DNA from 2 places in the Bradyrhizobium sp. CCBAU 53338 genome. Region 2 is predicted to be linked to the other one. Evidence: predicted binding sites of a transcription regulator. Region 2 holds the regulator's gene; the other holds the start of a gene.
What was found. The regulator PhoB, encoded in region 2, activates phosphate uptake and scavenging genes when phosphate is short. The targets are predictions, from matches to a motif close to TGTCATNNANCTGTCAT.
Positions count from the first base shown of each region.

Region 1: XH90_RS21060 (RNA degradosome polyphosphate kinase) is a predicted target of PhoB. The motif match lies at 2,051-2,067, and genes of this name have one in related genera.

Region 1 is NZ_CP030048.1:4,454,658-4,458,865, forward strand. Features, by position in the region: gene purM (phosphoribosylformylglycinamidine cyclo-ligase) at 1-524, opposite strand, end outside; gene XH90_RS21050 (CDP-alcohol phosphatidyltransferase family protein) at 678-1,220, shown strand; gene XH90_RS21055 (DnaA ATPase domain-containing protein) at 1,314-1,991, shown strand; gene XH90_RS21060 (RNA degradosome polyphosphate kinase) at 2,141-4,208, shown strand, end outside.
Region 2 is NZ_CP030048.1:7,021,994-7,026,201, forward strand. Features, by position in the region: gene XH90_RS33065 (aspartate aminotransferase family protein) at 1-640, opposite strand, end outside; gene XH90_RS33070 (GcrA family cell cycle regulator) at 1,098-1,610, shown strand; gene phoB (phosphate regulon transcriptional regulator PhoB) at 1,713-2,426, opposite strand; gene phoU (phosphate signaling complex protein PhoU) at 2,449-3,165, opposite strand; gene pstB (phosphate ABC transporter ATP-binding protein PstB) at 3,177-3,998, opposite strand; gene pstA (phosphate ABC transporter permease PstA) at 3,995-4,208, opposite strand, start outside.

The DNA of each region.
Region 1 (4,208 bases), 2.6 Mb from region 2:
TTGCGCGGCAACAAGGTGCCACGCTCCGCGGCGCCTACGGCAAAACCGCCGAGATCATAGTCGCCGTCCTTGTAGAGGCCGGGCATTTCGGCGGTCTCGCCGCCGATCAGAGCGCAGCCGGACTCGCGGCAGCCTTCGGCGACGCCGGCGACGATCGCAGCCGTCGCCTCCGGGTCGAGCTTACCGCAGGCGAAATAGTCCAGGAAGAACAGCGGCTCGGCACCCTGGACCACGAGGTCGTTGACGCTCATCGCGACGAGGTCGATGCCGATTCCGCCATGCAGGCCGGTCTCGATCGCGATCTTGACCTTGGTCCCGACGCCGTCGGTGGCCGCAACCAGGACGGGGTCCTTGAATCCGGCCGCCTTGAGGTCGAACAAGCCGCCGAATCCGCCGATCTCGGCGTCGGCGCCCGGCCGTGCGGTGGCGCGCACCATCGGCTTGATCAGGTCGACGAGGCGGTTGCCCGCGTCGATATCCACGCCTGAATCGGCGTAGGTGAGGCCGTTTTTGCGGTCGGTCATGCCCGATTTCCAGTGGGTTTGCGGCTGGTTACGTCGAATTCCGGGGACACGCAATGGCAAGCGTGGCGCCCCGCCCTATACTATGTAGATATCAACCGGTTCAGCCTCCAAGGGCCGGATTTCGAGGTCAAGTCGGGTGCCGGGAAGCGCCGCGTGAGTATTCCGAACATCATTACCCTGGGCCGCATCATGCTGGTCCCGATCATCGTCTGGGCCATCGTGTCGAGCCAAATGGAGGTGGCATTCGCCGTCTTCCTGATCGCGGGCTTCAGCGACGCGGTCGACGGTTTCCTCGCCAAGCGCTTCAACATGGCCAGCGAACTCGGCGCCCTGCTCGACCCGTTGGCCGACAAGGCACTGCTGGTGTCGATCTACCTGTCGCTCGGCATCTGGGGCGACATCCCCCGCTGGATCGTGATCCTGGTGGTCTCCCGCGACATCATGATCGTCACCGCGGTGATCGTGTCCTGGCTGTTCGACAAGCCGGTCGAGATGAGGCCCTCGAAGGTCTCCAAGCTCAACACAGCCGCACAGGTCGCGTACGCGGCGCTGGTGCTGGCCGCGCTCGCCTTCGGCTTCAAGCCGACGCCCTATGATATAATCCTCATGGGCTTCGTCACGCTGTTCACGCTGTCCTCCGTATCGCTCTATCTGGTCGAGTGGCTGCGGCACATGAGCACGATCGAAGCCAAATGAGAGGGACGCGGCCCCGTAAAAGGCCAACTCCCGATCGAATAAATCGAATCTCTTTCAGTTAGCGCCGGCGTGCCGGCACGGAGCAGAGCAAGCGTGGCAGGCCGCGTTCACCCCCGACAATTGGCATTTTCGCTTCCGCATGCGGAAAGCCTCAGCCGGGACAATTTCCTCGAGGGCCCTGCCAACGCCGCCGGCCTTGCCCTGATCGACGGCTGGCCCGAATGGCCAAACCGGATCATGTGGCTCGCCGGACCCGAAGGCTCAGGCAAGAGCCATCTCGCCGCGATCTGGGCCGAGGTATCAGGCGCCCGCTCCACCACTGCCAATGCGCTGAGCGCCCCTGACGTGCCCGGCGCGCTCGCGACCGGCGCGCTGGTGGTCGAGGATCTCAAAGCCGGTGATTTTGACGAGCGCGCCCTTTTCCATCTGATGAACCTCGCCCGCGAGGACGGCGCCTACATGCTGTTCACCGGACGTGAGCCGCCGGCGGCAATCGAAGTCGAGCTCCGCGACCTCAGATCCCGGTTTCGGACGATTCCCCTTATTTCGCTGCTGCCGCCTGACGACCAGCTGTTCCGCGGCCTGATCATCAAGTTCTGCGCCGACCGCCAGCTCACGGTGGACGAAACCGTGGTGAGCTACCTCGCGACCCGGCTCGAGAGGTCCTCAGCCGCGGCCAGGCGCGCCGTGGAACTGCTCGATGGCGAGGCCCTGCGGCTTGGCCGCCCCGTCACCCGTGCGCTCGCCGCTGAGTTGCTTCGCGACGTCTGACCGCCAGGCGGCGCTTGGCCCCCAGGCCCGCTTGACGCGGCTCTGCAGCGGAACATCAATGTCATCGAAACGTCATCGCACTAACACATGCTCCGGCCGGTTTTGCGCATAAGTCGCAAATTGGGGCAAACTGGATGGACCGACTTCTCATGGACTCCGCGCAAGATGTTGAAACAAAAGAGAAAGCAACGGAGACCGAGAGCCTGCCGGCGATCGCCTCGAGCCCTGAGCGATTCATCAATCGCGAGCTGTCCTGGCTGCATTTCAACCGCCGCGTCCTCGAGGAATCGGTCAACGCCAGCCACCCCATGCTGGAGCGGGTGCGATTCCTGTCGATTTCGGCAAATAATCTCGACGAGTTCTTCATGGTCCGCGTTGCCGGCATCAAGGCGCAGGTCCGCGAGGGCATTGCCGAGCGCGCGCCTGACGGCCTGACCCCGTCCGAGCAGCTCGCCCTGATCAACCGCACCGTGTCGCAGCTTGCCAGCGATCAGCAGGCGATCTGGCGCGACCTGCGGGGCACGCTCGCCGATGTCGGCATCGTGCTGGTCGACGGCAAGGAGGTCACCAAGGCGGAGCGGACCTGGCTCGAGGACTACTTCCTCAACAACGTCTTCCCGCTGCTGACGCCGCTGGCGATCGATCCGGCCCACCCCTTCCCGTTCATCCCGAGCCTCGGCTTCACCATCGCGCTCCAGCTGACGCGCGAGGCCGACGGCAAACCGATGAACGCGCTGATCCGCATGCCCGGCAAGATCGACCGCTTCATCCGCCTGCCGGCCGAGGGCAAGGTTCGCTTGATCTCGCTGGAGCAGTTGACCGGCCTGTTTATCAACCGCCTGTTTCCGGGCTACAGCCTCCACGGCCAGGGCGCCTTCCGCATCATCCGCGACTCCGAGCTCGAAATCGAGGAAGAGGCCGAAGACCTCGTCCGCCTGTTCGAGACCGCGCTGAAGCGCCGCCGCCGCGGATCGGTGATCCGGCTCGAAATCGACGCCAAGATGCCGGAGCAGCTGCGCAGCTTCGTGCAACACGCCCTGTCCGCCGCCGACGACGAGGTGTTCCTGGTCGACGGCGTGCTCGCCATGAACGAGCTGTCGCAGCTCACCCGGCTCGACCGGCCCGACCTCGAATTCACCCCTTACGTGCCGCGCCATCCCGAGCGCGTGCGCGAGCATGGCGGCGACATCTTCGCCGCCATCAGGCAGAAGGACCTGATCGTCCATCATCCCTACGAATCCTTCGACGTGGTGGTGCAGTTCCTGCAACAAGCCGCGCGCGACCCTGACGTCGTCGCGATCAAGCAGACGCTCTATCGCACCTCCAACAATTCGCCGATCGTGCGCGCCCTCGCCGAAGCGGCCGAAGCCGGCAAGTCCGTGACCGCGCTGATCGAGCTGAAAGCGCGCTTCGACGAAGAGGCCAACATCCGCTGGGCGCGCGACCTGGAACGTGCCGGCGTGCAGGTCGTCTACGGCTTCCTCGAATTGAAGACGCACGCAAAGCTCTCGATGGTGGTGCGCCGCGAGGGCGGCAGCCTCACCACCTACGTCCATACAGGCACCGGCAACTATCACCCGGTGACCGCACGTATTTATACGGACCTCTCCTACTTCACCTCAGAACCGACCATCGGCCGCGACGCTGCTCGCGTGTTCAACTTCATCACGGGCTACGCCGCGCCGAGCGATCTGGAAAAGATGGCGGTCTCGCCGCTGACCCTGCGCAAGCGCATCATCGAGCATATCCAGGGCGAGACCGAGCACGCCCGTCACGGCAAGCCTGGTGCGGTCTGGATGAAGATGAATGCGCTCGTCGACCCCGACATCATCGACGCGCTGTACGAAGCGTCACAGGCCGGCGTGCAGGTCGAGCTGGTGGTACGCGGTATCTGTTGCCTCAGGCCCGGAATCCCTGGCCTGTCGGAAAACATCCGCGTCAAGTCGATCATTGGGCGTTTCCTGGAACACGGCCGAATCTACTGCTTCGGCATGGGCCAGGGCCTGCCGAGCGCGAAAGCGGCTGTGTATATCTCGTCGGCCGATATGATGCCGCGCAACCTCGACCGCCGCGTCGAGGTGCTGTGTCCGCTGCAAAATCCCACGGTGCATCAGCAGGTTCTCGAACAGATCATGGTCGCGAACCTGAAGGACAATGAGCAGAGCTGGCAATTGTTGCCGGACGGGTCCTCAACGCGTATGAAGGCCGCGAAGGGCG
Region 2 (4,208 bases):
GCAAGCCCTTCTCGTCGCAGAGCTGGCGCAGCGCCTTGAGGAAGCCGGGAGGCGCCGAACGCACGCCGCCCTCGCCCTGGATCGGCTCGATCAGGATGCCGGCGGTGTGCGGACCGATCGCCTTCTTCACGGCCTCAATGTCGCCATGCGGGATCTGGTCGAAACCGTCCATCGGCGGACCAAACCCTTCGAGATATTTTGCCGATCCCGTTGCGGCCAGCGTCGCCAGCGTGCGGCCGTGGAAGGCGCCCTCGAAGGTGACGATGCGGTAGCGCTCCGGATGGCCCTTGGAGAAATGATGATGGCGAACCAGCTTGATCACGCCCTCCAGCGCCTCGGCGCCGGAATTGCAGAAGAAGACGAAGTCCGCAAAGCTCTCGTTGCACAGGCGCGCGGCGAGCTTCTCGCCATCCGGGCTCTGGAACAGATTGGACATGTGCCAGAGCTTGGTCGCCTGCTCCTGCAACGCCTTGACGAGCGCAGGATGGGCATGGCCGAGCGCGTTCACGGCGACGCCCGAGGTGAAATCGAGATAGCGATCGCCATTGGTTGCGATCAACCAGACGCCTTCACCGCGCTCAAAACCGATGTCGGCCCTGGCAAAAACGGGGAGCAAATGCGGCGCTGCGCTGTTGGTCATGACGATCACTTGATTGTTGCGGACGGCCGACGCGTGCATTGCGCAACGCACCATTGACCGGCCCGGAAAACGAAACGTGCCGCCTTTTAAGGGCGGCACGCACGGCCATTTTAGGCCTGGTGATCCGGGTGTCAATGCCGCCCGGAAAGCCTCGCGAAACGCCGAATCCGTAGTCTTGCGGTGACGATTTTGCAGGATTTTCGCCACGGAACATGTGGAAGCGAGTCGGCGGACTCTTGCGCGCGAGTCACGCCATATTGTAGCGTTTGGCTTGTCAGATACGACATCTCGTGCAGCGGTTCTGATCCCAAGAGTCCTCATGTACCGGCGTAAACGTTCGGGCGCACTTCGCGCGCCCGGCGAGCCTTAAGGGATTCCGGCGGCACGGGTTTTTCGAGGCTTAGGCATTCGTTGTGCGGCCCCAGGATGGCGGGCGCGCGGCGAAGGAAAGGGTGCAATGACGGTTTTGACCTGGTCCGACGATCGCGTCGAGCAGCTGAAAAAGCTCTGGGAGGCCGGACTTTCGGCCAGCCAGATCGCCGCCGAGCTTGGGAATGTCACCCGTAACGCCGTGATCGGAAAGGTGCACAGGCTCGGCCTGTCCGGCCGCGCCAAGAGCCCCTCGTCAGCGGCTCCGCGGCCACGCAAGGCACGTCCTGCGCAGCACATGATGCGGGTGAGCAGGCCGATCGCGCGCGGCAACACCGCACTGGCGCAGGCCTTCGAGGTCGAGGTCGAGGCCGAACCCGTTACCTACGACAACGTGGTGCCGATGAGCCAGCGGCTCTCGTTGCTCGAGCTGAACGAAGCCACCTGCCACTGGCCGGTGGGCGATCCCTCGAGCCCGGATTTCTTCTTCTGCGGCGGCAAGGCCCTGTCCGGCCTGCCCTACTGCGCCCAGCACTCGCGCGTTGCGTATCAGCCGGCAGCCGATCGCCGCCGCGCACCGGCCAAGCCCGGCACGCGCTGAGTACAGCTTGAGACCGACATCGTCCCGGCACCGGCCGGGGCGAAAAAGAAAAGCGCGCCACCGAGCGCGCTTTTTTTGTTTTGCTTGCGGGCAGCTAGGTAGCTAGCCGGAGGCCTGCTCGGCCTTCGCGAAGCGATCGTCGAGCGCGTAGCCCGCGCCGCGGACGGTGCGGATCGGGTCCTGCTCGCGGCCGAGATTGAGCAGCTTGCGCAGGCGGCCGATATGCACGTCGACGGTGCGCTCGTCGATATAGATGTCGCGGCCCCAGACGCTGTCGAGCAGCTGCTCGCGCGAGAACACGCGGCCGGGATGCTCCAGGAAGAACTCGAGCAGACGGTATTCGGTCGGGCCGAGATCGATCGGCCGGCCCGAGCGCGCCACGCGGCGCTTTTCGCGGTCGAGCTCGATGTCGCCGAAAGCAAGCACGGTCGCGAGCCGCTCCGGGCTGGCGCGCCGCAGCAGCCCCTTCACGCGCGCCAGCAGCTCGGGCACCGAGAACGGCTTGACGATGTAATCGTCGGCGCCGGTCGCAAGGCCCCGCACCCGTTCGCTCTCCTCGCCGCGCGCAGTGAGCATGATGATCGGCAGCTGCTTGGTGTCGGACCGCGTCCGCAAGCGGCGGCACAGCTCGATGCCCGACAGCCCCGGCAGCATCCAGTCGAGCACAATCAAATCGGGGATATGCTCCTTGAGGCGGGTGTCGGCGTCGTCGCCGCGCATCACCGTCTCGACGTCATAGCCGTCGCCTTCGAGGTTGTAGCGGAGAAGCTCGGTGAGAGCTTCCTCGTCCTCGACCACCATAATGCGTGCGCCCATGGTCTGGTCGCTCCTTGCCTGATCAGGTGTTCGGGACCGTCGTGGCGAACGTCGTCATGTCGCCCTTCGGCCGCTTGTCGGTGATCGCCTGGCCTTCGATCATGTAGAACACGGTCTCGGCAATGTTGGTGGCATGATCGCCGATCCGTTCGATGTTCTTGGCGCAGAACATCAGGTGGATGCAGAACGAGATGTTGCGCGGATCCTCCATCATGTAGGTGAGGAGTTCGCGGAACAGCGAGGTGCAGATGGCGTCGACTTCCTCGTCGCCCTTCCACACCGCCATCGCCGCCGGCAGATCGTGCGCGGCATAGGCGTCCAGCACCGACTTGACCTGCTGCTGCACGAGGTCGGTCATGTGCTCGAGGCCGCGGAACAGTTTGAGCGGATGGAAATCCGTCTCCAGCGCCGCGACGCGCTTGCCCATGTTCTTGGCGAGGTCGCCGATCCGCTCGAGATCGGTCGCAACGCGCATGGCGCCGACGATCTCGCGCAGGTCCACCGCCATCGGCTGGCGGCGTGCGATGGTGAGCACGGCGCGCTCCTCGATTTTCCTCTGCAGCGTGTCGAGCTCGGCGTCGATGGTGACGACGCGCTGGCCGAGCGCGACGTCGCGGCGGATCAGGGCATCGACGGAATCGACGATCATGCGCTCGGCGATGCCGCCCATCTCGGCCACCAGGCGGGTGAGCTCCTGGAGGTCGGTGTCGAAGGCTTTTGCGGTATGTTCAGAACCCATGTCCCGTCTCCTCAGCCGAACCGGCCGGTGATGTAATCCTGCGTGCGCCGGTCGGACGGCGACGTGAAGATCTTGCTGGTGTCGTCGAACTCGATCAGTTCGCCGAGATACATGAAGGCGGTCTTGTCGGAGACGCGGGCCGCCTGCTGCATGTTGTGGGTGACGATCGCGATCGTGTAGTTCTCGGACAGTTCCTGGATCAGTTCCTCGACCTTGGCGGTCGAGATCGGATCGAGCGCCGAACAGGGCTCGTCGAACAGGATCACCTCGGGCCGCACGGCGACGGTGCGGGCGATGCAGAGGCGTTGCTGCTGGCCGCCGGAGAGCGACAGGCCCGAGGCGTTGAGCTTGTCCTTGACCTCGTTCCACAGCGCGCCGCCGCGCAGCGCCTTCTCGACGCGACCGTCCATCTCGGACTTCGAGATCTTCTCGTAGAGACGGATGCCGAAGGCGATGTTCTCGTAGATCGTCATCGGGAACGGCGTCGGCTTCTGGAACACCATGCCGACGCGGGCGCGCAGCAGGTTGAGATCGAGCTTCGGGTCGAGGATGTTGGTCTGGTCGAGCATGAGCTGACCGGTGACGCGCTGGCCCGGATAAAGGTCGTACATCCGGTTGAAGATGCGCAGCAGGGTCGACTTGCCGCAGCCCGACGGCCCGATAAAGGCCGTGACGCGGTTGGTGCCGAGCGCCAGGTTGATGTTCTTCAGCGCGTGGTGTTCGCCGTAATAGAAGTTGAGATTGCGCACCGTCACCTTGGCCGGGGCCTCCGGCAACGGCTGCTGCGATGCCAGATGAGCGTTGGAACTCACGGATACGGACAGATCGGTCATTTTACGGTCCTCTCGGCGCCAAGAATGCGCGCGCCAATGTTCAAGGCAAGCACGGTGAGCGTGATCAGCAGGGCGCCGCTCCAGGCGAGTTGCTTCCAGTACTCGTAGGGGCTCTGCACGAAGTTGTTGATGGTGACAGGCAGGTTCGCCATCGTCTTGGTGAGGTCCAGGCTGAAGAACTGGTTCGACAGCGCGGTGAACAGCAGCGGC